DNA from 3 places in the Zoogloea oryzae genome. Region 2 is predicted to be linked to each of the others. Evidence: riboswitches for the same ligand, from Rfam matches in the RefSeq annotation. Region 2 holds a riboswitch; each other region holds the start of a gene.

Region 1 (3,373 bases), on a different contig from region 2:
CGGCACCGAGCTTGGCGTCGATGAGGCCGGGGCGCGGGCGGAAATCATGGGCCACGCCGGCATCCACCACCGTCAGGCCGAGGCCCATCTGGCGGGCGAAGACATTGATCGCGGCGCCACCGGCCAGGAAGTTCTCGACCATCTGCCAGGTCACGTCCTGGGGGTAGGCCGACACGCCGGCCTTGGCCGCACCGTGATCGCCGGCGAAGACCAGCATCTGCGGCTGGCGCAGTTCGGGCGAGCACGTCTGCTGGACGAGCCCGATCTGCTTCGCCAGCGTTTCGAGCCGCCCGAGGGCGCCGAGGGGCTTGGTCTTGGTGTCGATGCGCTGCTGGAGGGCGGCGGCGATGCCCTGGTCGGGGCGGGCGATGGCGTAGGTCATGACGGCGGCGGGGGCGGGGCGAAGCGGCGGATGCTAGCAGGGCGGGGCGGGTGGTGGGAAATGGGAAGGGTGGGAAGTGGGGTCAGGGGCGGGGCGTGTCCTTGAGGACCAGCGGCAGGCCGGCGGCGACGAAGACCACCCGCTCGCACAGGGCCGCCACGGCCTGATTGACGCGGCCGGCCTCGTCGCGGAACAGCCGGCCGAGCGGCGTTTCGGGCACCAGGCCAAGGCCCACCTCGTTGGCGACGAAGATCACCCGGCCGGGCAGGCGGGGGATCAGGTCGAGCAGCGCGGCGCGCTCCCGGGCGAACATCGGCAGCAACTCGGCGCCTTCGCCGGGGGCGAGGGTTTCGGCGCCGTCCAGCAGGTTGGCGAGCCACAAGGTCAGGCAGTCGACCACCACGCAGCGATCGGGCGCGGCGGTGGCCTCGAGGGCCGCGGCGAGCTGGCGGGGCGCTTCGACCACCTGCCAGCCGGCGGGGCGGTCGGCCTGATGGCGGGTGATGCGGGCGTCCATTTCGGCGTCCAGCGCCTCGGCGGTGACGATGACATGCACGGCAGCGCCGCTGCCCGCGGCCCGTTGTTCTGCAAGGCGGCTCTTGCCCGAACGGGCGCCGCCGAGGATCAGTTCGCAGCTCATGGAAATCCGGAAGTGTCTGAATTGGTGGTATTATCGCAGGCTGTGTGCCGGCGGCGATGTCTGCCGGCAACAAAGTGCTCCAGGTGCTCCACGGGCCATCCGGCCCAGGAGTTAAACGGGAAACAGGTGCGCGGTCTTCCTCGAAGCCGTCATGCCTGTGCTGCCCCCGCAACGGTAAGCAGGTGCATGGCGCGTCAATGAGCCACTGGGTTTTTCAACCTGGGAAGGCGACGCGCCGCGGCCGGTGGTCAATCCACCCGGCCCAGCCTGCAAGCCCGGATACCGGCCTCGGACACACCAAGCGGAAGTGCCACGGGGTGGTGGCGACGGGCGCGGCCGGTGTTCTCCGGCGCATCTCGCGGTTTCTCCCCTCACGTGCTTCCACACATGATTTGCCCGATCCGGCGGGGACGCCAGCGGGCCAGGGAGAACACATAAAAATGATCAACCGCCTTTCCGCCGTCGCGCTCGCCGTGGCTGCCGCCCTTGCCGCGCCGGCCCATGCCGCCGACGTGCAGCCCGAAGTCGTCGTCAGCGCCAGCCGCTTCGACGACGCCGACTCCAAAGCCCCCGTCAGCCTCACCCGCATCAGCCGCGACGACATCGTCCGCAGCGGCGCCAGCCTGCCCGACGTGCTCGGCATGGCCGCCGGCGTGGATGTGCGCCCGATGTCCGGCGCGCTGGGCATCGACACGGTGGTCGACCTGCGCGGCTTCGGCGAATCCGCCGGCAGCAACACCCTGATCCTCGTGGACGGCCAGCGCCTCAACCCGGTGGACATGAGCGGCATCGACTGGTCGGCCATCCCGCTGCACAACGTCGAGCGCGTCGAAGTGATGCGTGGCACCGGCGGCGTGCTGTTCGGCGACCGCAGCGTGGGCGGCGTGATCAACATCATCACCGACAAATCCGGCGCCCCCCGCGCCAGCGCCGGGCTCACCCTCGGCAGCTACGGCTACCGCCGGGTCGATGTATCCGCCGCCGGTTCGGCCGACGCCACCTACTTCAACATCTTCGCCAACTACGCCGACGTGAACGGCTGGCGCAAGAACACCCAGGGCGACCAGCGCGCCGTCTCCGGCCGGGTCGGGCACATCCTTGGCGACGAGCGCGAAGTCTTCGTCGACGTGGCCGCCTACGGCGATTCCAACGGCCTGCCGGGCTCCATCAAGCGCGCCGACTACGACGCCGACGCCTCCCGCGCCCGCAGCCTCACCGACCACCAGAAGCGCGAGGGCTACCGCCTGCGCCCGGGCGTACGCTACGCCATCACCGACACCCTGATGCTCGAAGGCGAGATCACCTACAACACCTCGCGCCAGAACGCCGTGTACGGCGCCACGCCCTACATCGCCAACCGCGACACCACCGCCTTCACCCCGCGCCTGCAGTGGCGCCATGGCCTGGCGGGGCTGGCCAGCACCACCGTCGCCGGGCTGGATGTGTTCCACGGCAAGGTGGACAACGTCGCGCTGGATCAAGCTGGCTCGCAGCTCTCGCGCGCCTTCTACGTGCAGAACACCACCTCGCTCCGCTCCGACCTGCACCTCACCCTGGGCGGGCGCCGGCAGATTGTCCGCCAGCACGCCGAAGACCGCGCCAATGGCATCGACGGCGAAGCCACCCACGCCCGCAACGCCTTCGAAGCCGGCCTCGCCTGGGATCTCGACCGCAGCACCCGGCTGTTCACCCGCTGGGGCCAGGTGTTCCGCTTTGCCAACACCGACGAGCTCTTCGGCTACGACCCGCTCACCTACGCCCCGGTGTTCACCGGCGGCAACGTGCGGCCCCAGCACGGCACCAACCTCGAAGTCGGCGCCCGCTACAAGGCCGACGGCCTGATGGTGCAAGGCGCCATCTACCGCCTCAGCCTCACCGACGAGATCGGCTACAACCCCATCACCTACGCCAACGAGAACTTCGACCGCACCCGCCGCGAAGGCCTCGAACTCGAAGCCCGCTGGCGCGCCCTGCGTAACCTCGAGCTCAACGCCGGCCTCATCACCCAGAACGCCAAGTTCGTGGATGGCCCCTACAGCGGCAACACCGTCACCCTCGTGCCCAACCTCAAGTACCGGGTCGGCGCGGTGTTCGACGCCGCCACCGCCGGCCGCTACGGCGCCACCTGGACCCACGTGGGCAAGCGCCGCTTCGGGGGCGACTTCGACAACACCAAGGAGATGCTCGACGGCTACGGCATCCTCGATCTGCACGCCGACTGGAAGGTGCGTGACGTGACGCTGCAGCTGCGCCTCGCCAACGCCACCAACCAGAAGTACGCGCCCTACGCCCTGTACTCGTCCTTCGCCGGCGACTACTACTTCTACCCGGCGGAAGGCCGCACCCTGTTC
Region 2 (13,555 bases):
CGGCTCACCGACACCGTGCTGCGCGCCCTCACCCGCCGCCTGCCCGATGGCGGCACGGTGTCCATCGAAGACATCCAGGATCAGGTGGAGCTGGCCCTGATGCGCTCCGGCGAACACGACGTGGCCCGGGCCTACGTGCTCTACCGCGAACGCCGCGCCGCCGAACGGGCTGCCGGCATGGCATCCGCGGGCACGCCGACCCTCCACGTGCTGGCCGACGGATGTCGCATTCCCCTCGACACCAACGCCCTGCTCCGCCACTGCGAGGCCGCCTTCGCCGGCCTGGGCAACGAGGTGTCGGCCCACGCGGTGCTCGATCTGGCCCTCCGGAACCTCTACGACGGCGTCCCGCTGGCCGACGTGGACCAGGCGCTGATCCTCGCCGCGCGCAACCTGATTGAGCGGGAGCCAGCCTACAACCGGGTCACCGCGCAACTCCTCCTCGCCAGCCTCGCCCGGGAAGTCCTCGGCCAGCCGGTGAGCCTGGCCGACCTGCCCGGCCACTACGCCGAGGCCCTGCCGGCCTTCATCCGCACCGGCATCAATGCCGAACTCCTCGACCCGCGCCTCGCCGAATTCGACCTGGGCCGCCTTGGCGCCGCCCTGGTGCCCGAGCGCGACCAGCAGTTTGGCTACCTGGGCCTGCAGACCCTCTACGACCGCTACTTCCTTCACATCGACGGGCGGCGCATCGAGCTGCCGCAGCTCTTCTTCATGCGCGTGGCGATGGGGCTCGCGGTGGGCGAGATTGACCGGGAGGCCCGCGCCATCGAGTTCTACAACCTGATCTCGTCCTTCGATTTCATGTGCTCGACGCCGACCCTGTTCAACAGCGGCACCCGCCACTCGCAGCTGTCGTCCTGCTACCTCACCACGGTATCGGACGACCTGGAAGGCATCTACCAGGCGGTCAAGGAGAACGCCCTGCTGCAGAAGTACGCCGGCGGCCTGGGCAACGACTGGACCCCGGTGCGCGCCCTGGGCAGCCGCATCAAGGGCACCAACGGCCAGAGCCAGGGGGTGATTCCCTTCCTCAAGGTGGTGAATGACACCGCGGTGGCGGTCAATCAGGGCGGCAAGCGCAAGGGCGCGGTGTGCGCCTATCTCGAAACCTGGCACCTGGACATCGAGGAGTTCCTCGACCTGCGCAAGAACACTGGCGACGAGCGCCGCCGCACCCACGACATGAACACCGCCAACTGGATTCCCGACCTGTTCATGAAGCGGGTGATGGACAACGCCGACTGGACGCTGTTCTCGCCGTCGGACGTGCCGGACCTTCACACCCGCTTCGGCGCCGATTTCGAGGCCGCCTACTGCGCCCACGAGGCCCGGGCCGACGCCGGCGAGATCCGGCTCTTCAAGCGCATCCCGGCCGTGCAGCTGTGGCGGCGGATGCTCACCATGCTCTTCGAGACCGGCCACCCGTGGATCACCTTCAAGGACGCCTGTAACCTGCGTTCGCCCCAGCAGCACGTGGGCGTGGTGCGCAGCTCCAACCTGTGCACCGAGATCACCCTCAACACCTCCGACGACGAAACCGCCGTGTGCAACCTGGGCTCGATCAACCTGCTCGCCCACCTGAAGGACGGCGCCCTCGACCAGGACAAGCTCGCCCGCAGCGTGCAGACCGCCATGCGCATGCTCGACAACGTGGTGGACATCAACTTCTACGCCACCCCCAAGGCACGCCGGGCCAACCTGCGGCATCGCCCGGTGGGCCTGGGCATCATGGGTTTTGCCGACTGCCTGTACGCCCTCGGCCTGCCCTACGCGTCCGACGCCGCGGTGGCGTTTGCCGACCAGTCGATGGAAGCCGTGTGCTATCAGGCCTACCGCGCCTCCACCGAACTCGCCCGGGAGCGCGGCCGCTACGGGAGCTTCGAGGGCAGCCTGTGGAGCCGGGGCATCCTGCCACCCGATTCCCTCGACCTGCTCGCCGCCGGTCGCGGCGGCCAACTGGAGGTGAACCGCGACAGCCACCTCGACTGGCCCGCCCTGCGCGCCCGCATCGCCCGCCACGGCATGCGCAACGCCAACTGCGTGGCCATCGCCCCCACCGCCACCATCTCCAACATCGTCGGCGTGTCGGCCAGCATCGAGCCGGCCTACCAGAACCTCTACGTCAAATCCAACCTGTCAGGCGAATTCACGGTGGTGAACGAAGCCCTGGTGCGCGACCTCAAGGCCCTCGACCTGTGGGACGAGGTGATGGTGGCCGACCTCAAGTACTTCGACGGCGCCCTCGCCCGCATCGACCGGGTGCCCGACGAGATCAAGGCCCGCTACGCCACCGCCTTCGAGATCGAGCCCGAATGGCTGATCGAAGCCGCCGCCCGCCGTCAGAAGTGGATCGACCAGGCCCAGTCCCTCAACCTCTATCTCGCCACACCCTCCGGCCGCAAGCTCGACGAGATCTACAAGCTCGCCTGGCTGCGCGGCCTCAAGACCACCTACTACCTGCGCACCCTGGGCGCCAGCCAGCTCGAAAAATCCGGTGGCCGCGACGACACCCCGCCCGCCGACGAAGCCCCCCGCTTCTGCGCCATCGACAACCCGGAATGCGAGACCTGCCAATGAGCACCGCCCGCTTCAACGACTGGGACATTCCCGCGCCGGCCCCGGTGCCCGCCATGGCCACCGACGCCCGGGCTGCCATCAACGCCGCCGACAAGCGCATCGTCGGCGGCCGGGCCGACATCAACCAGCTCGCCCCGTTCAAATACCCCTGGGCGTGGGAGTTCTTCCTCAAGGCCAACCGCAACCACTGGACGCCGCTCGAAATCTCCATGGCCCAGGACGTGCACGACTACCACCACAAGCTCACCGACGCCGAGCGCCACGTCTTCGAAAACGTGCTGGCCTACCTCACCACCTCCGACATCCTCGCCATGCGCAACATCGGGCTGGCGGTGATGGAGAAGATGAGCGCGCCCGAACTGCAGATCTACCAGGCCCGCCAGGTGTACGAGGAAGCCCTGCACACCTGGACCTACCAGCACTGCATCGAGACCATCGGCCTCGACCAGCAGGAGATCTACAACCGCTACCGGGTGGTGCCGGCCATCCACGGCAAGATCGCCCTCGCCAGCCGGCGCCTGGAACGGGTAATGCGCCCGGATTTCGACCTGCGTGACCGGGCCAACCTCCACGAGTTCGCCCTGTCCTACTTCTTCTTTGCGGCGATCTTCGAAGGCTGCTGGTTCTACAACGGCTTCACGCCCATCTTCGCCCTGCAGCGCCGGGGCCTGATGAAGGGCGCCGCCGAGCAGCTCCAGTACATCATGCGTGACGAGGTGCTCCACTGCGCCTTCGGCATCCGCGTGGTGCGCGAGCTGCTGAAGGAGGAAGGGCTCAGCCTCGACCCCGCCGTCCTGCGCACCCTGTGGGATGAAGCCGAGGCCGCCGAGGCCGACTACGCCGCCTACATCCTGGGTTCGCCCATCCTGGGCTACAACGCCGGGCAGCACATGGATCAGTTCCGCTTCATGGCCAACCGCCGCGCCCGTCAGGTGGGGCTGGCCGAACCCTTCCCCGGCGCCACCAACGTGCTGCCCTGGCTCGACGAGCAGGCCAACCTGCGCAAGGAGAAGAACTTCTTCGAAACCCGCGTCACCGAGTACCAGACGGGCGGCGCGCTAGCCTGGGATTGACCCGGCCAGCGCCTGCCCGGCGCCGCGCAGCCGGCGCCAAGCCCGATCCCGGGCGGCTGCACCCCCTGCGACAGGTGCCTGGTTCCGCCCTTCCGGCGAAACCGGGTGAAACGGGAACGGGGTACGCGGCGGCCAGTCCGCCGCCAAGCCCCGGCTGCCCCCGCAACGGTAGGCAAGTGCGGACCCTTCACGGCTGGCTTCTCCCGAAGCCGCCCGCCACTGGATACGTCCGGGAAGGCGAAGGGTCAAGACTTGCGAGCCCGGAGACCGGCCTGCCGCGCCACGCCATCTGCCCCACCGGGCAGGTGGATCTGCCATCGACCGTCCGCGGGGTAGCGGACAGTCCGACCAGGAGCCTCACCATGTCCCACACCCACACCCCGGCCACCGCGGCCCAGCCCCTTCCCACCACCGCCGACGACGACCTGCGCGATCCCCTCGACCGCCTGCTGCCAGCCCCCGCGCCGGGCGAGCTGTTCTCCCTCGTCGACGTGGTCTTCCCCGGCCAGTCGAACCACCACGGCACCCTCTTCGGTGGCGCCGCGCTGGCGATGATGGACAAGTTCGCCTTCGTCCTCGCCAGCCGCCGGCTGCGCCGCACCGTCGTCACCGCCGCCCTCAGCCAGACCCACTTCCGCTCACCAGTGCCCGCCGGCCATCTGGCCGAAGTGAGCGGGCGGATCGTCCGCACCGGGCGCCGCTCGGTGGACGTGGAAGCCCGCCTGTGCGCCGAGGACATGCTCACCGGCGAACGCACCCTCTGCCTCACCGGGCATTTTGTGATGGTGGCAGTGGGCGACGAGACGGAATCCACCGAATCCATCCCCCTCCTCGACGCCGTACCCGCCGACGTGGTGCGGGTGGTGGAGATCGTCTTTCCCGGGCAGGTCAATCACCGGGGCATCCTCCACGGTGGGCAGGCCCTCGACTGGCTGGGCAAGGCCGCGCTGGTCGCCGCCACCCGCCGGGCCCGCAAGCCGGTGGTGATGGCCTCGAGCGAGACCCTCGACTTCGTCGCCCCGGCCCGCGTGGGCGACATCGTCGAGACCCGCGCCCGGATCAGCTCGGTGGGACGCACCTCGCTCTGCGTCGAGGTGACCATGACCGCCGAGACACCCCGGCAGGCCGGGTCGCGGCTGTGCACGCGGGCATCGTTCGTCTTCGTGGCCATCGACGAAGCGGGCCGCCCCACGCCGGTCGGCGCAGCCCATCAGTCCGGGAGCGCGGGATGAACCCCCAGTCCGCCTCCCTGCGTCTGGGGGGCGACGCCCGCCTGCGGGTGCTCGCCCACCTCCTCGCCCTCAACCCGGCCGAAAGGGTCAGCCGCTTCAACGCGCCCCAGTCCGACACCAGCATCCGGGCCTATGTGGCGCGCGTCGATTTTGCCCGCGACCTCGTGCTGGCCATCGGCCCGGCGGAGCATCCACCCCTCGCCCTGGCGCATCTGGGCATCGCCGGCAACAGCGGCGAGCTGGGCTTCAGCGTGCTCGCCCCCTGGCGCGGGGCGGGTCTGGCCACCCGGCTGTTTGAAGCGGTAGTCGCCTGGGCGGAGGGCAACGGGCTGGAGCGGGTGCTGTGCATCGAAGGCCACCCGGCCGCCCGGCGGATCGTGGCCAGGCTCGGCCTGCGCAAGTTGCAGCGTTTCGAGCCACCACGGCTGACGGTGCTGGTCTCGCCTGCCGCACCCAGCCCGACCACGCTACGTACCCGGGCCAGCCCGAACCCCATCCCCTGCTGATCCACCCGGGCGCGCAGCCACGTACTGCGCGCCCGAAACAGACGCAGTCACCGCCGAATCCACCTACACTCCCCGGCCCTCACGCCCCAAGCAAGCCCTGATGAAACATCGCCTGCTCCGCCTCCTGCATCTTGCCCACCGCTGGCTCGGCATCGTCACCGGGGTGCTCATCCTCGGCTGGTTCGTCTCCGGCATCGTGATGCTCTACGTGCCCTTCCCCAAGCTGACGCCCGAAGAGCGGCTGGCGCACCTCGAACCACTGCAGCCGGACGCGATCCGCGTCAGCCCGGCCGTCGCGGCCCGCGCCTGCCCCCAGAAGCCCCGCAGCGTCCGGCTGGCGATGGCCGATGGCCGGCCGGTGTTTCACTTCGGCACCGCAGACGGCGCCTGCAGCGTGTGGGCCGACGACGGCACGCTGGTAGCCGTCACGCCCGACACCGCCACGGCCACCGCGCGGCACTTCCTGCCCGGCGCGCCAACCACCGGCGTCGAAAGCGTCGACCGCGACCAATGGACGGTCTACACCACCTACAACCCTCACCGCCCGCTGCTGCGCGTGTCCCTGGACGACGCGGCAGGCACCGATCTGTACATCTCGTCCCGCAGCGGCGAGGTGTTGCTGGACACCACCCGTTTCGAGCGGGGCTGGAACTGGATCGGCACCGTCGCCCACTGGATCTACTTCACCCCCTTGCGCGGCGACGACACCACCTTGTGGCGCCAGCTGGTGCTGTGGCTGCCGGCCGCGGCGATGCTCACGGTGGCGGCCGGGCTGATCCTCGGCTTCCAGCGCCTGCGCCTCGTGCGGCGCTACCCGCGGGGCGCGATCACGCCCTACCGGGGCTGGAAACGCTGGCATCACCTGCTGGGCGTTACCGTCGGCGGACTCGCCGCCACCTGGCTGGTGTCGGGCTGGCTGTCGAATCATCCCTTCGGCCTGCTGGCCTTCAGCAGCCTGCCGAAGGGCGCCACCCAAAAGCTGGCCGGCGTGGCGTACAGCCCGTCGGACAACCTCGCCCTGCTCCACCGCCAGCTTGCCCAGGTGCCCGACGCCCGGGAGGCCGAGTGGTATCGCTTTGGCGGCCGCAGCTATCTGGAAGTCCGCACACCGGGCGCCATCCAGCGCCTCGACGACCAGGCCCGCCCGGCCGCGCCCTTCGCGCCGGAAACCCTCGCCACCGCCATCGCGGCCATCGAGGGGCATCCGGTCGCCAGCGCCGAGATCATCCACGCGCCCGACCTGTACCACTACGGCCGACGCAATCAGGCGGTCTTCCCGGCCGCACGCATCCGCCTGGCCGATGCCGAAGACACCACCTGGTATCTCGACCCCGCCACCGGCCGTGTGCTGTCCCGCATCGATGACGCCAACCGGCTCCACCGCTGGGTCTTCAACGGCCTGCACCGGCTCGACATTCCGCCGCTCCACGCACTGCCGACGCTCCGCGAGGGCCTCGCCACGGGCCTGTGCCTCCTGGGCGCACTCCTCGCCGGGAGCGGCTGCGTGCTCGCGTGGAGACGGCTGCGCCACCGCAAGGCATCCGCCCGCTGAAAACGACAACGCCCGGACCCCCACGCGTCCGGGCCTTGCAGCGGGCTGAGTCCTGGCGGTGGATCAGCGGAGCTTGCTGGCCTTCTCGATCTGGCACGGATCTTCCTGCCCTCCTCCCGGATTGACGTGTAACCACTGATGGACGGGGCACTGTTCCTGATCCGCCCCAACCGTAGCCCCATCCGCCCGAAGACGCTCGACGCGATCGCCACCGGACCGCTCATCCCCCCTGCCACCCAAACGCCATCCGGGTGCGGGTCGAATCCACCCTGACGGGCTCCGGCCGGCGGCTGAAGATCGCGCTCGAGATCGATGGCGTGGAGGCCAATCCAATTCGGGTGGCCAAAGGCGGCGAGTGGCTCGCCAACCCTGTCTCGCCACAGCCGGCAGCCCACCCCCGGGGCCGTAGCGCAGCCCGCGCGCTCACCGGCACGCCTCACCTTGCCAGCCCTTCCACACGCGCGAGGCATGCCACACGGCCGGGCATCCCATCCGTTCCGCATCCCCCGCCCCCGAAAAACCCTCCCACGCGGAGGGCCTCCGGGGCCTTCGTGCGCCCCGCCCACGCAGGATTTCGGCATCCACGGGGCCGCATTTTCCCGACAAATCAAAGGCCTGAGCCACCTTGCCGAAGTTTTTTCCTTGATTTTCCAGCCCAAAAACACTACTACATGTAGTAGAAAAAAAAGTTTTGAAGCACTATTGATTTTTTTAAGTATTTGTTTTTAAACGTCAAAAATTTTTGCTCATTTCTTTCTCCGGGGGTAAGCTATGCGCCGACTTACATCATTACCGATCAGCCATCCAAGAGCCATGACCGCCACGACCAAAACCGCCAAAGTCCAGCCCGCCACCGCCGCCAACCTCGAACCGCAGGAGATCTCCGGCGAGGTCCTGCTGGAGAAATACGCCAAGGGCAACGAGCAGACCATCTCCGACGTGCGCCTGCGTGTCGCCCGTGCCCTGGCGGCGATGGAATCCGAAGAAAAGCGCCTGTTCTGGGAGACCAAGTTCCTGGAAGCCCAGGAGCGCGGCTTCGTGCCTGCCGGCCGCATCAACTCCGCCGCCGGCACCAACCTGGCTGCCACGCTGATCAACTGCTTCGTGCAGCCGGTGGGTGATTCGATCACCGAATCCGTCGACGGCCGCTGCGGCATCTACACCGCGCTGGCCCAGTCCGCCGAGACCATGCGTCGCGGCGGCGGCGTCGGCTACGACTTCTCCTCCATCCGTCCGAAGGGCGCGATGGTGCGCGGCACCCAGTCCAACGCCTCCGGCCCGGTCTCCTACATGCGCGTCTTCGACCGCTCCTGCGAGACCGTCGAATCCGCCGGCTCCCGCCGTGGCGCCCAGATGGGCGTGCTGCGCTGCGACCACCCGGACATCGAGGAATTCATCCACGCCAAGGATCACGGCGACCTCACCAACTTCAACGTCTCCATCGCCGTGACCGACCTGTTCATGCAGGCCGTCGAAGCCGATGGCGACGTCGAGCTCGCCCACAAGGCCGAACCGTCCAGCGACATCAAGGCCGCCGGCGGCTACCAGCGCGACGACGGGCTGTGGGTGTACCGCAAGGTGCGCGCCCGTGATCTGTGGGATCAGGTCATGCGCTCCACCTACGACCACGCCGAGCCGGGCATCCTGTTCCTTGATCGCATGAACAAGGACAACAACCTCTACTACTGCGAGACCATCGAGGCCACCAACCCGTGCGCCGAGCAGCCCCTGCCGTCCTACGGCTGCTGCTGCCTGGGCTCGATCAACCTCACGCTGTACGTGAAGGACGCCTTCTCCGAGAAGGCCAGCTTCGACTTCACCGGCTTTGGCAAGACCATCGAGACCTCCATCCGGATGCTCGACAACGTGCTCGAAGCCACCCACTGGCCGCTTGAACAGCAGCACGCCGAAGCCCAGTCCAAGCGCCGCGTCGGCCTCGGCTTCACCGGCCTCGGCAACGCGCTGGCCATGCTGCGCCTGCGCTACGACACCGACGAAGCCCGCGCGATGGCCACCCAGATCTCCGAGTTCATGCGCGACCAGGCCTACCTGGCCTCCGTCGAGCTCGCCAAGGAGCGCGGTGCCTTCCCGCTGTTCAACGCCGACATGTACCTGTCCGGCGGCAACTTCGCGTCGCGCCTGCCCAGCGAAGTGAAGGACAAGATCCGCAAGCACGGCCTGCGCAACTCGCACCTGCTGTCGATCGCCCCCACCGGCACCATCAGCCTGGCCTTCGCCGACAACGCCTCCAACGGCATCGAACCGCCGTTCTCCTACACCTACACCCGCAAGAAGCGGATGGCCGACGGCACCTTCAAGGAACACGCCGTCGAGGACTACGCCTGGCGCCTGTACCGTCACCTGGGCGGTGACGTGAACAAGCTGCCCCCGTACTTCGTGACCGCGCTCGAGATCTCCGCCAAGGCCCACAAGGACATGGTCGCGGCCGTCGCCCCGTTCATCGACACCTCCATCTCCAAGACGGTGAACGTGCCCGAGGACTACCCCTACGCCGAGTTCGAGAACCTCTACCTCGACGCCTGGAAGTCCGGCCTCAAGGGCCTCGCCACCTACCGCCCCAACAGCGTGCTGGGCTCCGTGCTGTCGGTCACCCCGAGCAGCGAGCAGAAGCAGCCGCAGGATGTCGAGATGTCCGACGACACCAACCGTCGTCTGTCCATCAAGAACCTGCCGGCCCCGGTGCTCTCGTCCCTGCGCTGGCCGGGCCGCCCGGATCTGCCGGATGGCAACGCTGCCTGGACCTACATGCTCAACACCCCGCAGGGCAACTTCGCCCTCTTCGTGGGCCACATGGACCCGGTCGAGGACAGCCCCGCCAAGGGCAGCTTCCCGTTTGAAGTGTGGGTGAATGGCGCCGACCAACCCCGCGGCCTGGGCGCCGTCGCCAAAACGCTCTCGATGGACATGCGCGCCAACGACCGTGGCTGGCTCAAGCTCAAGCTCGAAGCGCTGGCCAAGACCGTCGGCGAAAAGCCCTTCGAACTGCGCTTCCCGCCCCACGGCGAACAGAAGCTGATGCCGGGCGTCGTCTCCGCCTTCGCCCAGGTCGTGCGCTACCGCTGCGAGAAGCTCAACGCCCTCGAAGGCGATCTGCCGACCCCGGTGCTCGACAGCGTGTTCAGCCTGCAGGAGCCCAAGACCGGCACCGACGGCACCCTGTCCTGGACTGTCGACATCCAGAACCCGGCCACCGGCGAAGACTTCGTGCTCGGCCTCAAGGAAATCACCCTGCCGGACGGCGTCACCCGCCCCTACTCCATGTGGCTGTCGGGCAACTACCCGCGCGCCCTGGACGGCCTGACCCGCATCCTGTCCCTCGACATGCGCGTGATGGACCCGGCCTGGATCGGCATGAAGCTGCGCAAGCTCATCGACTACCCGGAGCCCCTGGGTGACTTCATGGCCTTCGTGCCGGGCACCCGCCGTCAGCAGAACTGGCCCTCCACCGTCGCCTACATGGCCGCGCTGGTGATCCACCGCTACGCCATGCTCGGTGTGCTCGACGAAGCCGGCTACCCGACCCGCGAGATGGGCATCCTCGAAGCCCCCCGCGACACCAACGAGCCCAAGCTGATGCAGGGCGCCCTGTGCACCGAATGCGGCAACCACTCGGTGATCCGCAAGGACGGCTGCGACTTCTGCACCGCCTGCGGCGCGGTTGGCACCTGCGGCTGATCCAGCCCTGCCCACGCAGAACGGCCCCTCTCCGGAGGGGCCGTTTTCATTGGAGCGCGGCAAACGGCGTGCTGCTCAAACCCGATAGCCTTCCTCCCGCAGCACCTGGCTCACCGCCGGGCGCGCCAGCATGCGGCGGAAGTGGGACGCGCAGTTGGGCGGTAGCGGCAGCTTCAGGCGGTCGGCCCAAAACTCGGTGTAGAACAGCGCCGCGTCGGCGATCGAGAAGGTGCCGACCAGGTATTCCCGCCCGGCGAGCAGGCCATCCATCACCGCGAAGCCGTCCGCCACGATCTGCCGCCCGCGGGCCTGCACCGCGTCGTGGTCAGCCGGGTTGGGGGTGACGTTGGCGGTGGTGAAGATCCGCGTGAAGCCCTGGCCGTGGATGGTGCCGACCGCGTGGTTCATCGCCTCCAGCACGCGCACCTCGCCCTCGGCATCAGTGGGCAGCAACCCGCGTCGCGGGTACTGACGGGCCAGCCACCAGGCGATCGCCTGAAACTCGGTGATCGCCGTGCCATCGTTACGCACCAGGGTCGGGATGGTGCCCTTCGGGTTGATCGCCAGGTAGTCGGGCTTGAGGTGGTCGCCCGCGGGCAGATTGACGATGTACACCTCGAACACCGCGCCCACCTCTTCGAGCAGGATGTGGATACCGGTGGAGCACGAACCGGGGGTCATGTAGAACTTCATGGGCGAGCCTTGCTGGTGGCGGGACAAACACCCCGTGCAAGATCGATGCCATCAGCCTGGGTCGGGCGGTGCGCGCCGGACGTCCGCGGCCTTGTCGGCAAGGCGCCGAAAAGGCCGCCGGATTGTCGTGATCCGCCCAGACGCAGGGGTCAACTACGGCGGCTGATCCGGCCAAGGATCGCCGCCGGGATGTCGGTGAGCGGCAGCACCTTGTCCACCCCGCCCAGCTTCACGGCTTCCTTGGGCATGCCATATACCACGCAGCTGGCTTCGTCCTGGGCCACCGTCCAGGCGCCGGCGTCGTGCATTTCCTTGAGGCCACGGGCGCCGTCGTCGCCCATCCCGGTCATGATGACGCCCACCGCGTTGCGACCGGCAAAGCGCGCGGCGGACCGGAACAGCACATCCACCGACGGCCGGTGCCGGCTCACCGGCGGGCCGTCGATCACGTCGACCACGTACTGCGCGCCGCTACGCTTGAGCAGCATGTGCCGCCCGCCCGGCGCAATGAGCACCCGGCCCGGCATCACCCGGTCGCCGTGGCGGGCCTCGCGGACCTCCACCTCGCACAGGCCATCAAGACGCTGGGCGAAGGCACCGGTGAACTTCTCCGGCATGTGCTGCACCACGACGATTCCCGGCGACACCCGGGGCAGCGCCCGCAGCACGGATTCCAGCGCCTGGGTGCCGCCGGTGGAGGTGCCGATGGCCACCACCGTCTCGGTGGTCTGCGCCATCGCCGAGCCCGCCGGCAGGATCGCGTCGGCTGAAAGCTTGGGTGCGACGGCGCTCGGTGCAGGGGCGCTGGGCACCAGGCGCCGCACGTTGGACCGTGCCGCGGCCTTCACCGCGCTGATGAGATCGTCGGAGCAATCGTGGAGAAACTGCTTGAGCCCCACCTTGGGCTTGGTCACCACGCACACGGCGCCGGCAGAGAGGGCCTGCAGCGCCGTCTCCGAGCCTTTCTCGGTGAGGGTCGAGCAGATCACCACCGGGGTGGGCCGATCGGCCATGATCCGGCGCAGGAAGGTGATGCCGTCCATGCGCGGCATCTCCACGTCGAGGACGATCACGTCGGGCCACTGGGCCTTCATCTTCTCGAGGGCGAACACCGGGTCCACCGCGGCGCCGATCACCTCGATGCCGACATCCTCGTCCAGGGTGGCCGAAAGAACCTGACGGACCACCGCCGAATCGTCGACGATCATCACCTTGATGGCGGGCATGGGGAGATTCCTTTTCTGGTTGTTCTTGAAGGGCCCGGCAGCACGCCGTGCCTCATGGTGACGCGGCCGCTCCACACATCGAAGATCAGGTGACGGTGGCCGTAGCCTTCCATATGGGTTGCGCTGCACAGCAGGCGGTGCCGCTCCACCAGCCGCAGGGCCGCCTCCACGTTCTGGCGGCCCACCGACTTCGATGTGGCGCCGCTCGCCACGCCCGGGAACATGTCGCCGCCGCCGAAGAGCCGCACCCGCACGCCGCTGGTGTCCAGCCCCGCCCGGTGGATCTCGTCGAGCAGCAGGCCGAAGGCCTCGTCGCCGTAGCGCCCGTCGGGCGCGCGGCCGTGGCGCTCACCGCGGGTGGGCAGCATGAAGTGGCACATGCCGCCCACCCGCATCCCGGGATGCCAGAACACCGCCGACACGCAGGAGCCGAGCACGGTGCGGATACGCGTGTGCCGGTCGCCGAAATACCATTCGCCCGGCTGCAGGAAGATCTCGACGACCCCGTCGGGCATGCGCATGGGTTCAGGCCGCCGGCTTGCGGTAGATCGACGGGCGGACGGTCTTGAGCGCATCGGAGACGCCGTTGAGGTTCTCCGAATGGCTGAGCATGAAATAGCCCCCTGGCCGCAGCAGCGGCAGGATGCGCCGAATCACCTGACGCTTGGTCTCCAGGTCGAAATAGATCATCACGTTGCGCAGGAAGATCACGTCGAACTGGCCAATGTCCGGCAAGGCGGCGTTCAGGTTGATCTGGCGAAAATTGATGCGCCCGCGCAGCTCGGGCTTCATCATGAAGGTGCCGTCCTGGCTGCCGATGCCCTTCAGGCAGTACTTCGCCAGCAGCGGCCGGGGGATGCCCGCCGCGTCGTCCATCGGGTAACGCCCTTCCCGCGCATGGGCCAGCACGCGGGTGGAGAGGTCCGAGGCGACGATCTCCCACGGGCGCCCCGCCAGCACCTCGGCCATCACCATGGCGATGGTGTAGGGTTCCTCG
Region 3 (13,555 bases), on a different contig from region 2:
TGGCGCCGTCGAGCAGGCCCAGCCGGTGGGCCTTGCGCATGGCCTGCACGGCGCGGGTGGTGTCTTCGCGGCGGGCGGCGTCGATCACGTCGGGGTCGGAGATGAACTGGTGGGTGGTGATGCCGAAGTGTTCGAGGCGCGGCCGGGAGAGGCCGACGCAGATCATCTCCACGTCGGCCACCACCGGCGTGCCGCCGGCCAGGATGCGGGCGAGGCCGGCCTGCATCGCCCGGGGGTGGAAGACGGTGAGGCCGTTGAACTCGAAGTCGGCGTTGGCGTGGATCATCCGGCGCACCAGCGGCCACTGGTCGGCGCTGTAGGCGTGGGGGCCGGTTTCGGCATCGATGATGGCGAAGGAGTCGTGCTCGATGGCGCGGCCGGCTGCGGTGAGCTGTTCGGTGACGATGTTGGTGGTGCGCATGGTGGGATCAGGCATGGACGGCGACGGGGTGGACGTGCGCGTGGTCGTGCCCGTGGTCGTGGCCCGGGACGTGGGTGTGGCTGTGGTCGTGGAGGTGTTCGGCTTCGGCGGCCTGACGGTATTTGCAGCCGTCGCATTCGAGCAGCCCGCCTTCGGGCAGGGCGTGGCCGGCGACTTTGGCGTCGAGGAGGTCGAAGACGCCCTTGTCGAAACCGAAGTGGGTGCCCAGCGCGAAGGCGATCTGCGGGTACTGGGCGTGCAGGCGCGCCACCTGGGCCTTGATGCGCTCCATCAGCACGCCGGTGAAGAGGTACACCGGCACGATGGCCAGCTGGGTCATGCCCAGGCGCACCTGGCGCTGGACGACGCTTTCGAGGCGCGGCCAGGTGACGCCGGTGAAGGCCAGGTCGACCAGCTCGAAGTCGTTGTCCTCGAACAGCCAGCGGGCCATCTTGGCGAGCTCGCCGTTGGCGCCGGCGTCGGACGAGCCGCGGCCGAGGAGGATCACGCCGGTGGTCTGCGGGTCGGGCATGGCGAGGGCCTTCATCAGGCGGTCGAGCTGGCCTTGCAGCACCTGCAGGATCTCGCGGCCCATGCCCAGGTGGCGGGCGCAGCTGAAGCGCACGGCCGGGTGGCGGGCGCGGGCGGCTTCGATGGCGGCGGGCAGCTCCATCTTCACGTGGCCGGCGGCGTTGAGGATGAAGGGGATTACCAGCACGTGGCGGGTATCGCGGGCGGCGCGGTCGAGGCCGTCGTCGAGGAGCACGTCGGCGTGCTCGATGAAGCAGGTTTCGATGCGCCAGGCGGGGTGACGTTCGCGCCACTGGGCGGCGAAGTGGAGGATCTCGGTGTTGCCGTCCCGGTTGCGGGAGCCGTGGCCCACCAGGAGGATCGTGGTGTCGTTCATGCGGGGTTCTCCGGGGCGCGGGCCGTCGCCTTGCGGAAACGGTGCGCGAAGGCGGGGTCGTAGAGCTTGGAGCGGGCGAGGGTCGGCCAGTCGGCGGCGCCCAGGGTGGGGCTGGCGACGATCATGGCCTGGCTGGCGATCTTCTCGGCCTGGCAGCGCTGCTTGATGTCGGCGAGGGTGCCGCGGACGATCTTCTCGTCGCCGGGCCAGCTGGCCTTCTGGACGACCAGGATCGGCGCGTCCTCGGCCCAGCCGGCGGCGCGCAGGGCGCGCTGGACTTCGTGCAGCAGGGTGATCGACAGGAAGATGCACAGGGTGCTGCGGTGGGCGGCGAGGGCTTCGAGCTCCTCGCCCGGCGGCATGGGCGTGCGCCCGGCCACGCGGGTGAGGATCACCGTCTGGGTGACTTCCGGCAGGGTCAGGGTTTCGCCGGCGGCGGCGGCCGAGGCGAAGGCCGACGACACGCCGGGCACCACCGCCCACTCGACGCCGGCGGCGGTGAGCGGGCGGGTCATCTCGACCAGCGCGCCGTACAGGCCGGGGTCGCCGGTCTGCAGGCGCACCACGCAGGCGTGGCGGGCGCTCTGGTCGAGCAGCCAGGCGGTCATCTCCTCGAGGGTCATGTCCTTCGAGTCGCGGATCGCGCAGCCGGGCGGCGCGAACAGAGTGGCCGCCTGATCCACCAGCGAGCCGGCGTAGAGGATCGCGCCGGCGCTTTCGAGCAGGCGCCGCCCCTTGACGGTGAGGAGTTCAGGATCGCCGGGGCCGGCGCCCACGAACCAGACCTTGCCGGTCATGGCTCAGACCGCCTGGGGCTGGAAGCACAGCCGCACCACCGCGCTGTGCTGGCGGCGGGCGATGGCATGCACCGTCAGCAGCGTGAGGATCGGCTCGACGGCCACGATGGCGGCGTAGGAGGAGGCGAAGGAAAGCCAGGCGGAGAGCGGCGTCGCCACCTCGCCGATGGCCAGCCAGAAGCCGACCATCAGGGTGACGCCGCCGTAGAAGGCCGCGTCGAGCTTGAGGATGCTGCGCAGCGTGGGCTGGGCGTCGGCGGCGCGCAGGCGCTGGCCGAGGGTGGCATGCACCAGCACCAGCGGCAGGGCCAGCGAGAGGGTATTGACGCCCAGGTGGAGCAGGTCGGCCGGCGCGAAGAGCAGCCCCTGGGCCAGCAGGCCGAGGGCGAAGCCGAACAGCGTCGGCACGAAGCCCAGCGCCAGGTAGAGCGGCATGGCGCCCAGGAAGTGCAGCTCGGATGGCCCCACCGGCAGGTGGAAGGCCTGCATGAACAGGGTGAAGGCGACCGCCGCGATCAGGCTGCGGACGATCAGCTGCGGTGCTTTGAGGAGGTGGACCGACTGGCTGCCCAGCAGGGCGACGGCGGCGGCGTTGGCGGCGAGGATCTTGGCACTGGCGACGTACCCCGGTTCGATGTGCATCTTGCTTCCCTTCGTGACGATTGGACGAAGTGCGGCAAGGCATCGGGGGGCGCGCAGAAGCAGCGAAAGACGAAAAGACGGACCGGTGGCCGGCGGGCCGGGCAGGCAAAGACCAGTGGCGGACGTGGTTCCGGAAAGGCGGATGGAACGGGAACGGACGGACAGTGATCGGGCAAGCCCATCGGTCGGCTCTGCCCACACCCCGGGGCCAATACCACACCAAAACGTCACAGGCCGGTCTTCTGGCTCGCCTTCATCCTCTTCTGCCGACCTTCCCGTGCGCGAGCACAGTGGCGTTGAGCAGATTCGTCAGGCTTACAGCAGCGGGGGCTGCGCCGGAATGGCCAGGGAGCGCGTGCTCCCGACGTCACCGGACTTCCCGTTTCACCTTGCCTGCAGACGCAGGCTCGGCACCCGTAACGGTGCGGAGTCTAACCGCATGTGCTGCGGGGCGGCAAGCGTTTGCGGTATGCGGGGTGGTTCAGCCCTTGGCCGGCCCGATCCACCGGGCGGCGAAGCCGGGGGCGCTGGGGGCGTCGCTGTAGCGGGCTTCGCTGCGCAGGCGGACGGTGAAGCAGGCGCCTTCGCCGGGGTGGCTGGTGACACCGATGCTGCCGCCGTAGCGCTCGATGATGGCGTAGCTGATCGACAGCCCGAGGCCGGTGCCCGAGCCTTTCTTGGTGGTGAAGAAGGGGTCGAAGATGCGCGACAGATCCTCGGCGGCGATGCCCTGGCCGGTGTCGCACACCTGGATGTCGGCGCCGACGGGCTGGCCGTCCTCGATCCAGTCGCGGCTGCTGAGGGTGAGTCGGCCGCCTTCGGGCATGGCCTGGATGGCGTTGACGATGAGGTTGATGAGCACCTGCTGGAGCTCGCTGGTGTTCACCTCGACGCGGCAGGTGGCGGCGTTGTCCACGCGCACTTCGATCTGCCGGCGCTCCAGGTTGTGGCGGGTGAGCACCAGGCAGTCGGCGATCACCTGGGCCGGGTCGATGCCTTCGGCGTAGCCGGCGAACTCGCCGGGGCGGGCAAACTGGAGCAGCTTGGTGACGATGAGCCAGATGCGGTGGGTCTGCTCGTGGATCAGGCGGATCTCCTCCTTCACCGGCGCGGCGGCGGGGCCGAGGATCTCCTGCAGCACGTCGAGGTTGCCCTGGATGACGGCCACCGGGTTGTTGATCTCGTGGGCGACGCCGGCGGTGAGCTCGCCGATGGCGGCGAGCTTTTCGGTCATCGCCAGGTGCTGGCGGGCCTGGTCCAGCGTGGCGTTGGCGGCCTCGAGCTCGCGGGTGCGCTCGGCCACCTTGCGGTCGAGCTCGTCGCCCCAGCGCTGGAGCTCCATGCGCCGGGCGGCGAGGTTGTCGAGGAGCTGGTCGAAGGCAGCGGCGAGCTGGCCGATCTCGTCGCGGCTGGTGACGGCGCCGACCCGGGCGTCGTGGTCGCCCTCGCCTACCTGGCGGATGGTGGCGCTGAGGCGCTCCATCGGCTTGAACACGCTGCGCGCCCAGTTGAGCGACAGCACCGCGCCGGCGATGCTGACGGTGACGAACACCGCGAAGAGGGTGAGCAGCGCGCCGTGCATGGCGTCGCTGAAGGGCGCCTCGAGGAAGCCCACGTAGAGCATCCCGACCCGGTTGCCGAAGCTGTCGATGACCGGCTCGTAGCCGGACACGTAGTAGTCGTTCACCACGAAGGCGGTGTCGAGCCACACCTTGCCTTCGCCCAGCACGTGGTCGCGCACGGCCTGGGAGGCGCGGGTGCCGAGGGCCCGGTCGCCGGCGAAGAGACGCACGTTGGTGGCGATGCGGGCGTCGCCCAGGAACAGCGTGGCGGTGCCCTTGCTGCCCAGGGGCAGGGTGCCGTCCCGGTAGATGATGGCGTTGATGCGGTCGACCATCTCGCTGTTGCCGTTGAGGAGCACGCCGCCTTCGAGCACGGCCGTGGTGCGGCGGGCGTCGTCCTTGACCGGGGTGGCGGAGTGGATCAGCAGCCCGCGGGTTTCCTCGCTGCGGGTGTCCGGGGCGGCGGCGGGGGTGGGCACCAGGGCCAGCCGGGCGCGGCGGGCGAGGCTGCGGTCGATGGCGGCGAGGTGCTCGGCGTCGAACACGTCGATGGCGGTGGAGGCTTCGCCGGCCACCGCGGCGTTCACCACCGGCCAGTGGGTGCGTTCGGCGTGGGAGCCGGTGGCGTGCGGGGTGGCGATGATGCGCCCGTGGGCGTCGAGGAGAAACAGGAAATCCAGCCCGGCCTGCTGGCGGGCTTCTTCGAGGTAGGCGCGCAGGGCTTCGGGCGATCCGCCGGCCATGGCCCGGGCGAGGCGCTGGCTGCCGGCCAGGGCGTCCAGATCCACGGCCACGTTCTGGCGCATCCGGGCGAAGTATTCGTGGGCGGTGACGAGATCGGAGCCGACCTTGTAATTGACCAGCCGGTGGTAGCCCTCATTGCCCCACAGCCACACCAGCCCGAGGAGCATCGGCACCCCCAGCAGCAGGGGTGCCAGCACCATCGCCAGCAGTTTGGCGCGGACGGAGCGGCTGAGGCGTTCGGCGAGGCTGCCCACGTCGGGTGGCGTCAGGCCACGCCCCACTCGATCGCCTTGCGGTCGAGGGTCTTGCGGGAGACGCCCAGCAGCGCGGCGGCCCGGGCGCGGTTGCCGCCGCACTGGTCGAGCACCGCCAGGATGTGGCGCTTCTCGACCTCGGCCAGCGACAGGGGGAGCGGATCGGAGAAGCCGGCGGCTTCGCCGGTGGCGGGCAGGCTGCCGAGGATCAGCGAGCGTTCGATGAGGTTGCGCAGCTCGCGCACGTTGCCGGGCCAGGCGTAGGCGGCGAGGCGGGCGAGATCGGCCGGGCCGAGGTTGAGGGGTGGCAGGCCGAGGCGGGTGGACAGCTGGGCGTTGAAGTGGAGGGCCAGGTCGGCGATGTCGGCGCGCCGTTCGCGCAGCGGCGGGATGGTGACGGTGACCACCTCGAGCCGGTAGAACAGGTCTTCCCGGAAGCGCCCGGCGGCCACCTCGGCGCGCAGGTCGCGGTTGGTGGCGGCTACCACGCGCACGTCCACCGGCACCTCGGCCTCGCTGCCCACCGGGCGGATGCGGCGTTCTTCGAGCACCCGCAGCAGGCGGGTCTGCATGGGCAGCGGGAGTTCGCCGATCTCGTCGAGGAACAGCGTGCCGCCATTGGCGTAGTGGAACAGCCCGCGGCGGGCCTCGCGGGCGCCGGTGAAGGCGCCGCGCACGTGGCCGAAGAGCTCGCTTTCCATCAGCTCGGCCGACACCGCGGCGCAGTTGAGGGCCACGAAGGAGCGCTCGGCGCGGGGGCTGATCTGGTGCAGTGCGCGGGCCGCGACCTCCTTGCCGACGCCGGATTCGCCGAGGATCAGCACCGTGGACGGGGTGGGCGCGACGCGGCGGATCAGGTCCGACAGCCGGCGCATGGGCTCGGAATGGCCGACCAGCCCTTCCACCGGGCCCACCAGCCCGGCCACCTGGCGCTGCAGCACGAAGTTCTCCCGGTCGAGGCGGGCGCGCTCGAAGCAGCGCTGGAGCGAATTGACGATCTGGTCCACCCGGAAGGGCTTGAGCACGAAATCCGAGGCACCGGCCCGCAGCGCGTCGATGGCGGTTTCGATGTCGGCGAAGGCGGTGATGAGGATCACGTCGCCGGCGTAGCCGTCGTTCTTCAGGCTGCGCAGCCATTCGAGGCCGGAGCGGCCGGGCATCGCGATGTCGAGGACGATGGCGTCGAAGTGGTGCTCGGCGAGGCGCTGGGCGCCCTCCTCGGCCGAGCCCGCCACGTCCACCCGGCAGCCCCGGGCGCGCAGGGCGCGCTCGAGGAAGTTGCGCACGCCGGCTTCGTCATCCACCACCAGCACGGCGTAGTCGGACCAGGCGGGTTCCCGGTGGCGGGAGGGTTCGGGGGGCGGGGCGTCGGACGGGCGGCTCATGGGCCGGATTTAACCACGGGGCAGGCGTCTGCGGCACCCGGGCGCGGGGTGCGCGACCCCGCCTGAAGCCGGACGGCGAGCGCCCTGGTGGCCTATGTCCCTGCGGATGCTACGGTTTTTTACGGGTTTTGACTTCAGCCCGCTCCGGGATGTGCCGACATAGCAGCACTGGTCCCGGCAGACCGGTGTGGCGCGCATCCACCGGCGGCGCTGCCGGAGCGGGGCGTGGATCCACCGCACATTACACCGCGGGCAACGCGGGGATGAGGAAGAGGGACAACGTGAAACCGAGGATTTCACCGACGGCGGTCGAGCGCTCGCTGGGCGACGACGACTTCATCGTCACCAAGACCGACGCGAAGGGCCGCATCCTGTACGCCAACCGGATCTTCATCGCGCTTTCGGGCTATACCGAGGCCGAGCTGCTGGGCAGCCAGCACAACATCATCCGCCACCCGGATATGCCCCGCACGGTGTTCAAGCTGCTGTGGGATCACATCGCGGCCGGGCAGGAGTTCATCGGCTACGTGAAGAACATGGCCAAGGACGGCAGTTTCTACTGGGTGCTGGCCACGGTGACGCCAGACCGTAATGCCGAGCGGAGCATTCTGGGATACACCTCGGTACGGCGAAAGCCGCGCCGCGAGGCGGTGGCCGCTGCCGCTGCGCTGTACCGGGAGATGGCCGCTGCGGAAGCGGCGGCCGGGGCCGCGCGGGCCATCGAGGCGGGTACCGCGGTGCTGATGAAGGCGCTCAACGGGAGGGGCTATGAACAGTTCGTCCTTGCGCTCTAGGCTGTCGGTGGTCCTGTGGGGGCAGGCGGGGCTGCTGCTGGCGGCGCTGGTGACGGGGTTCTTCGTCGGCGGGTCGCACCCGCTGATGCTGGTGTGGCTGGTGGCGGGCGTCGCGCTTGCCGCCTGGGGGCTGCGCCGGCTGAGGGTGGCGCTGGCGCCGCTGGACGGGCTGCTGGCGCTGGCCGGGAAGGTCGGCGAGGGGGATTTCTCGTCGCGCATCACCGGCATCGGGGATCAGGACGAGATCGGCCGGCTTGGGTGGGCGATGAATGATCTGCTCGACCAGCTGGAGGCGTATTTCAGGGAATCCGAAAGCGCCTTCCGGGCGCAGATGGACGGGCGCTACGCGCGCATCGGCCAGAGCGCCGGCCTGCACGGCGGGCTGCACGCGGCAATGGCCGCCCACAACACCCTGCTGGCGTCGATGGCGGCCCACATGCGCAGCCAGATGAAGACCGCGCTGCTCAGTAACGCCGGCATGCTCAACGCGGGCAACCTGATCAGCAACCTCACGGGTAACCAGGCCGACATGCTGGCGATCACCGGGCAGATGCACGAAGCCGCGACGACCGCGACGGCCACCGCCAGCGAGGCGGGCGAGAGTCAGCGCACCGTGACCGAGGTGGTGTCGCAGCTCGACGGCATCGGCGCGCGCATCCTGCAGGTGGCCTCGGCCATCGACGAGATGACCGCCCGCAGCCGGGAGGTGGCGATGTCGGTGGCGCTGATCAACGAGATCTCCGACCAGACCAACCTGCTGGCCCTCAACGCGGCGATCGAGGCCGCCCGGGCCGGTGAATCGGGCCGCGGCTTTGCGGTGGTGGCGGACGAGGTGCGCAAACTGGCCGAAAAGACCCGCGGCGCATCCCAGTCGATCGGCGAGGTGATGCAGGGCCTGATCGGCCAGAGCGAGGCGATGCAGTCGAATGCCCGCGAGATGAAGGAGATGACTGCGTGTTCGCAGCAGGTGGTGGGCGATCTGGCCGCCACCTTCGGGCGCTTCGCGACAGCGGCGAGCCAGACCGAGTGCCAGGCCGCCGAGGTGCACGACAAGAGCTTCGCGACCCTGGTGAAGCTCGACCACATGATCTACAAGCAGCGCACCTATCTGTCGCTCAACAGCGACGGTGACTGCGAACACGGTGCGCCGGTGGCGGTCGGCCACGAGGAGTGCCGCCTGGGCCGCTGGTACCGGGGCGACGGGAAGGCTCTGTTCGGGCAGCTGCCGGCCTACGGCAAGCTGGAGGCGCCCCACGCGCTGGTGCACGACAGTGCCCACCGGGTGCTGGCGCTGCTCGAAAAGGACTGGCAGAACGACGCCACGATCCAGTCGCAGATCGTGGACGAGCTCAACAACATGGAAACCGGCAGCCGCCAGGTGATGGAGCTGCTCGACCAGTTCGTCGCCGACAAGCACGCCGGGCGGGCCTGAGCCGCGCCGCCCGGCGGGGCGGGGATCAGCCCAGGAACATCTTGTAGGCCGGGTTGGCGGTTTCGTCGACGTATTCGTAGCCCAGCTTGTCGAGGAAACCCTGGAAGGCGTCCCGGTCGGCTGCCGGCACCTGCATGCCCACCAGCACGCGGCCGAAGTCGGCGCCGTGGTTGCGGTAGTGGAACAGGCTGATGTTCCAGTCGGAGCGCAGGGTGTCGAGGAAGTTGAGCAGCGCACCCGGGCGCTCGGGGAACACGAAGCGGTACAGCACTTCGTTTTCTGCCTGGGGCGCGTGGCCGCCGACCATGTAGCGAATGTGGCTCTTGGCCATCTCGTCGTCGGTCAGATCCAGGCACGGCAGCTCGTGGCGCTGCAGGAGCTCGGTGATGCGCACGCCCTCGGCGCGGTTGTGCACGCCCACGCCGACGAAGATGTGGGCGCGGGCGGCGTCGGCGTAGCGGTAGTTGAACTCGGTGATGTTGCGGTTGCCGAGCAGGTTGCAGAACTTCTTGAAGGAGCCGGGCTTCTCGGGGATGGTGACGGCCAGCACGGCTTCGCGCTGCTCGCCCACTTCGGCGCGCTCGGCCACGAAGCGCAGGCGGTCGAAGTTCATGTTGGCGCCGGAGGCCACGGCCACCAGGGTCTTGTCCTTCAGGGCGTGGCGCTTGGCGTATTCCTTGGCGCCGGCCACGGCCAGTGCGCCGGCGGGCTCGAGGATCGAGCGGGTGTCCTCGAACACGTCCTTGATGGCAGCGCAGATGGCGTCGTTATCCACCAGGATCATCTCGTCCACGTATTCCTGGCACAGGCGGAAGGTTTCCTCGCCCACCAGCTTGACCGCCGCGCCGTCGGCAAAGAGGCCCACGTTGGCGAGCTCGATGCGCTTGCCGGCGGCGAGCGACTGGGTCATGGCGTCGGCGTCGACGGTCTCGACGCCGATCACCTTGATGTCGGGGCGCACGCGCTTGATGTAGGCCGCGACGCCCGCCAGCAGGCCGCCGCCGCCCACGCAGCAGAACACCGCGTGGATGGGCTTGGGATGCTGACGCAGGATCTCCATCGCGATGGTGCCTTGACCGGCGATCACTTCCACGTCGTCGTAGGGATGGACGAAGGTCAGCTTCTCGGTCTTCTCGAGTTCCTTGGCGTGGCCGTAGGCGTCGGAATAGCTCTCGCCGGCCAGCACCACCTCGCCGCCGTGGCGCTTCACCGCGTCGATCTTGATCGCCGGGGTGGTGGTGGGCATCACGATCACGGCGCGCACGCCGAGCTTCTTGGCCGACAGCGCCACGCCCTGGGCGTGGTTGCCGGCAGAGGCGCAGATCACCCCGCGCTTGAGGGCCGCCGGGCTGAGGCTGGCCATCTTGTTGTAGGCGCCGCGCAGCTTGAAGCTGAACACCGGCTGCATGTCTTCGCGCTTGAAGTAAATCTTGTTGTGGATGCGCGCCGACAGGTTCGGAGCCAGGTCGAGGGGCGTCTCGATCGCCGCGTCGTACACCTGGGCGGTGAGGATCTTCTGGAGGTAGTCGGGGTGCTGCGCGCTCATGGCTGAACCTGTGCTAGTCGGCTGGGGAAGCGTCAAAGGGTAGCAGTCGGACGAACTGCACTGCAACATACGGTTTTTTCTTCGGGAACTGACATGAGCGACATCCAGCGGGCCGGCACCACCCGGCGCTACTCCGATTTCTGCGTGCATAACGGCGTCGTGCATTGCGTCGAGGTGCCCCCCGACGAGACCGCCGACGTGACCACCCAGACGGCGCAGATGCTGGCCAGCCTTGAGCGTTACCTGATCGCCGCCGGCAGCGGCAAGGATCGCCTGCTGATGGCCACGCTGTATCTCGTCGACATGGCCGACTACGACGCGGTGAATGCTGTGTGGGACGACTGGGTGCCGGCGGGCACCGCGCCGTGCCGCGCCTGTGTGCAGGTGGTGCGCCTGGCGAACCGCGGCTGGCGGGTGGAGGTGGCGGTGCAGGCGGCGGTGGGTTGAGGACGCGGGCGGGCACTTCCCGTCGGCATGGCGGCATGGCTCGCCCATATTGGGTTTTTGCTGCCTTTACATCTTTCGTCCCCTGCCTATAGTGTCGAATTGGGCGCGTCGCAGGGGAAAGCCCCCCGAAGAGGGGTGAGCGGGCGTTTGCCCGCCATCCAACTTGCTCCCGGGAGGTAGTCATGACTTTGCGTCAGCGCTTTATTGTTGGTGCCGCCGGCATCGCCCTTGCCTTTTCGGCATCCCTCGCCCAGGCCGGGCCCTACTCGGCCATGTACGTCTTCGGCGACAGCCTCTCCGACGTCGGCAACGACGCGCTGATCTCCGGTGGCGCCGTGCCCCGGACCTCGATCTTCACCAACGGCACCACCTCCGGCCGCTTCACCAACGGCTACAACTACATCGACTACATGGCCAGCTTCATGGGCCTCTCGGTCACGCCTTCGGTGGCGGGTGGCACCAACTACGCCTACGGCGGCGCGCGGGTCGATGGCATCACGCCGGCGCTGGTGCCGCTGGGTGGTCTGTCGTTCAACCAGCAGGTGACGTCTTACGTGAGCAGTCACGCGGGCGCCGCCGACCCCAACGCGCTTTACGTGCTGTGGGCCGGTGCGAACAACGTCTCCGACGGCATCACCACCGTGGCGATGGGCGGCAGCCCGTCGGCCATCGGCACCCAGATCGGCAACTCGATCGCCGCCATCGGTTCGGCCATCGGCGCGCTGGGCCTCAATGGCGCCCAGCACTTCCTGGTGCTCAACCTGCCCGACCTCTCCCAGACCCCGGTCATCCGTTACGCCGGCAGCCCGCTCCTGAGCAGCGTCGCCCAGTCGGCCAGCGTCGGCTTCAATTCGGCCCTGGCGGGCCTGGTCGGGAGTGCAGCCTTTTCGGCGCTCGACATCACCCTGTTCGATGTGTTCACCGAGCAGACCAAGGTGACCAACGACCCCGCCGCCTACGGCTTCACCGACACCACCCACGCCTGCTACACCGGCGATCCCGATGGCGCGCCGCGGCCTGGCTGGGGTACCCCGACCACCTGCGCCGACGCCAGCGGCTACATGTACTTCGACTACATGCACCCGTCCCAGGCGCTGCACAACCGGCTGGCCCTGCTGGCCTACGACGCGCTTGCCGTCCCCGAGCCCACCACCCTCTCGCTGCTCTTCGCCGGCCTGGGCATGATGGGCTTCCTGCGGCGTCGCCAGATGCGCGGCTGAACCTCTCCAGCAGCCCTGTTGTCGAACGGCCTGCCCCTTCCGGGGTGGGCCGTTCTGCTTTTCCCTTCCCGCTGTAAGGCTTTGTTTTTCGACAGAAGGCGGGCCGCTCCGCTAGAATGCAGAGTTCTCCGCCGTACGAATCCAGGTAACGCAATGACTCAGCGCCTGCGCGAAATCCCCTACAACTACACTTCGTTCTCCGACCGCGAGATCGTCATCCGCCTGCTCGGCCATGACGCCTGGCAGACGCTCGACGCCCTGCGTTCCGAGCGCGTCACCGGCCGATCCGCGCGGATGCTCTACGAGGTGCTGGGCGATGTGTGGGTCGTACAGCGCAACCCCTACCTTCAGGACGACCTGCTCGCCAACCAGGATCGTCGCGCCGCGCTGATCGACGCCCTGCGCCACCGCCTCCATGAGGTCGAGAAGCGCCGCGAGGAAGCCAGCGGCGAAGATCCCGAGCGCAGCGCCAAGGTGGCGAGCCTGGTGCTGGCCGCCCATGCGGCGGTGGATCGTTTCAAGGCCTTCTTCGAAGAAACCTACGACCTGCGGAAGCGCGTCCGGCACGAGCTGGCCCGCCACACCCGCAAGGACAACATCTGCTTCGACGGCCATGCCCGCGTCTCCCACGTCACCGACGCCACCGACTGGCGCGTCGAGTACCCCTTCGTGGTCCTGTATCCGGACACCGAAGAAGAGATGGCGCCGCTGGTCAAGAGCTGCATCGAGCTCGGCCTCACCATCATCCCGCGTGGGGGCGGCACCGGCTATACCGGCGGCGCCGTGCCGCTCGACCCCCGCTCGGTGGTCATCAACACCGAAAAATTGATTTCCATCGGCCCGGTCGAGGAAGTCGCCCTGCCCGGCCCGGGTGGCACTGGCACGCTGGCGCCCTACGCCACCATCCGCACCGGTGCCGGTGTCGTCACCGAGCGTGTTTCCGAAGCGGCGTCGTCGGCCGGCCGCGTGTTTGCCGTGGACCCGACCTCGGCCAGCGCCTCGTGCATCGGCGGCAACATCGCCATGAACGCTGGCGGCAAGAAGGCCGTGCTGTGGGGCACCGCCCTCGACAACCTGGCCTGGTGGAAGATGGTCACGCCCGACGGCCACTGGCTGGAGGTCGAGCGTCTCAACCACAACTTCGGCAAGATCCACGAGCAGGAAACCGTCGAGTTCCGCCTGCGCCGCTTCGACGCCAAAAGCTACAAGCAGATTTCCGAGGAAATCCTGCGCATGCCGGGCGCGGCCTGCCGTAAGGAAGGCCTCGGCAAGGACGTCACCGACAAGTTCCTGGGCGGCGTGCCGGGCGTTCAGAAGGAAGGCACCGACGGCCTGATCGTCGCCTCCCGCTGGGTGCTCCACAAGATGCCGCCGGTCACCCGCACCGTGTGCCTGGAGTTCTTC

What was found. A riboswitch is a leader RNA that binds a small molecule or an ion and turns the genes downstream of it on or off. The one in region 2 is predicted to bind cobalamin.
Region 1: another riboswitch for cobalamin. It lies ahead of QQK25_RS21850 (TonB-dependent receptor); the one in region 2 lies ahead of QQK25_RS03485 (acyl-CoA thioesterase).
Region 3: another riboswitch for cobalamin. It lies ahead of QQK25_RS19415 (energy-coupling factor ABC transporter permease); the one in region 2 lies ahead of QQK25_RS03485 (acyl-CoA thioesterase).

Annotation. Positions count from the first base shown of each region.
Region 1 covers NZ_BSPX01000126.1:2,603-5,975, reverse strand. The annotation lists partial or broken gene QQK25_RS21860 (nicotinate-nucleotide--dimethylbenzimidazole phosphoribosyltransferase) at 1-382, opposite strand, end outside; gene cobU (bifunctional adenosylcobinamide kinase/adenosylcobinamide-phosphate guanylyltransferase) at 465-1,022, opposite strand; cobalamin riboswitch at 1,087-1,327, shown strand; gene QQK25_RS21850 (TonB-dependent receptor) at 1,463-3,373, shown strand, end outside.
Region 2 covers NZ_BSPX01000005.1:76,006-89,560, forward strand. The annotation lists gene QQK25_RS03475 (ribonucleoside-diphosphate reductase subunit alpha) at 1-2,580, shown strand, start outside; gene QQK25_RS03480 (ribonucleotide-diphosphate reductase subunit beta) at 2,577-3,653, shown strand; cobalamin riboswitch at 3,709-3,943, shown strand; gene QQK25_RS03485 (acyl-CoA thioesterase) at 4,016-4,885, shown strand; gene QQK25_RS03490 (GNAT family N-acetyltransferase) at 4,882-5,391, shown strand; gene QQK25_RS03495 (PepSY domain-containing protein) at 5,492-6,943, shown strand; gene QQK25_RS03500 (adenosylcobalamin-dependent ribonucleoside-diphosphate reductase) at 7,757-10,639, shown strand; gene QQK25_RS03505 (glutathione S-transferase family protein) at 10,715-11,332, opposite strand; gene QQK25_RS03510 (protein-glutamate methylesterase/protein-glutamine glutaminase) at 11,482-12,558, opposite strand; gene QQK25_RS03515 (chemotaxis protein CheD) at 12,540-13,079, opposite strand; gene QQK25_RS03520 (CheR family methyltransferase) at 13,084-13,555, opposite strand, start outside.
Region 3 covers NZ_BSPX01000081.1:3,833-17,387, reverse strand. The annotation lists gene QQK25_RS19430 (precorrin-8X methylmutase) at 1-436, opposite strand, end outside; gene QQK25_RS19425 (sirohydrochlorin chelatase) at 429-1,328, opposite strand; gene cobM (precorrin-4 C(11)-methyltransferase) at 1,325-2,125, opposite strand; gene QQK25_RS19415 (energy-coupling factor ABC transporter permease) at 2,129-2,767, opposite strand; cobalamin riboswitch at 2,983-3,200, opposite strand; gene QQK25_RS19410 (sensor histidine kinase) at 3,249-5,354, opposite strand; gene QQK25_RS19405 (sigma-54-dependent transcriptional regulator) at 5,339-6,712, opposite strand; gene QQK25_RS19400 (PAS domain-containing protein) at 6,994-7,506, shown strand; gene QQK25_RS19395 (methyl-accepting chemotaxis protein) at 7,481-8,938, shown strand; gene ilvA (threonine ammonia-lyase, biosynthetic) at 8,964-10,484, opposite strand; gene QQK25_RS19385 (RidA family protein) at 10,578-10,931, shown strand; gene QQK25_RS19380 (SGNH/GDSL hydrolase family protein) at 11,114-12,151, shown strand; gene QQK25_RS19375 (DUF3683 domain-containing protein) at 12,305-13,555, shown strand, end outside.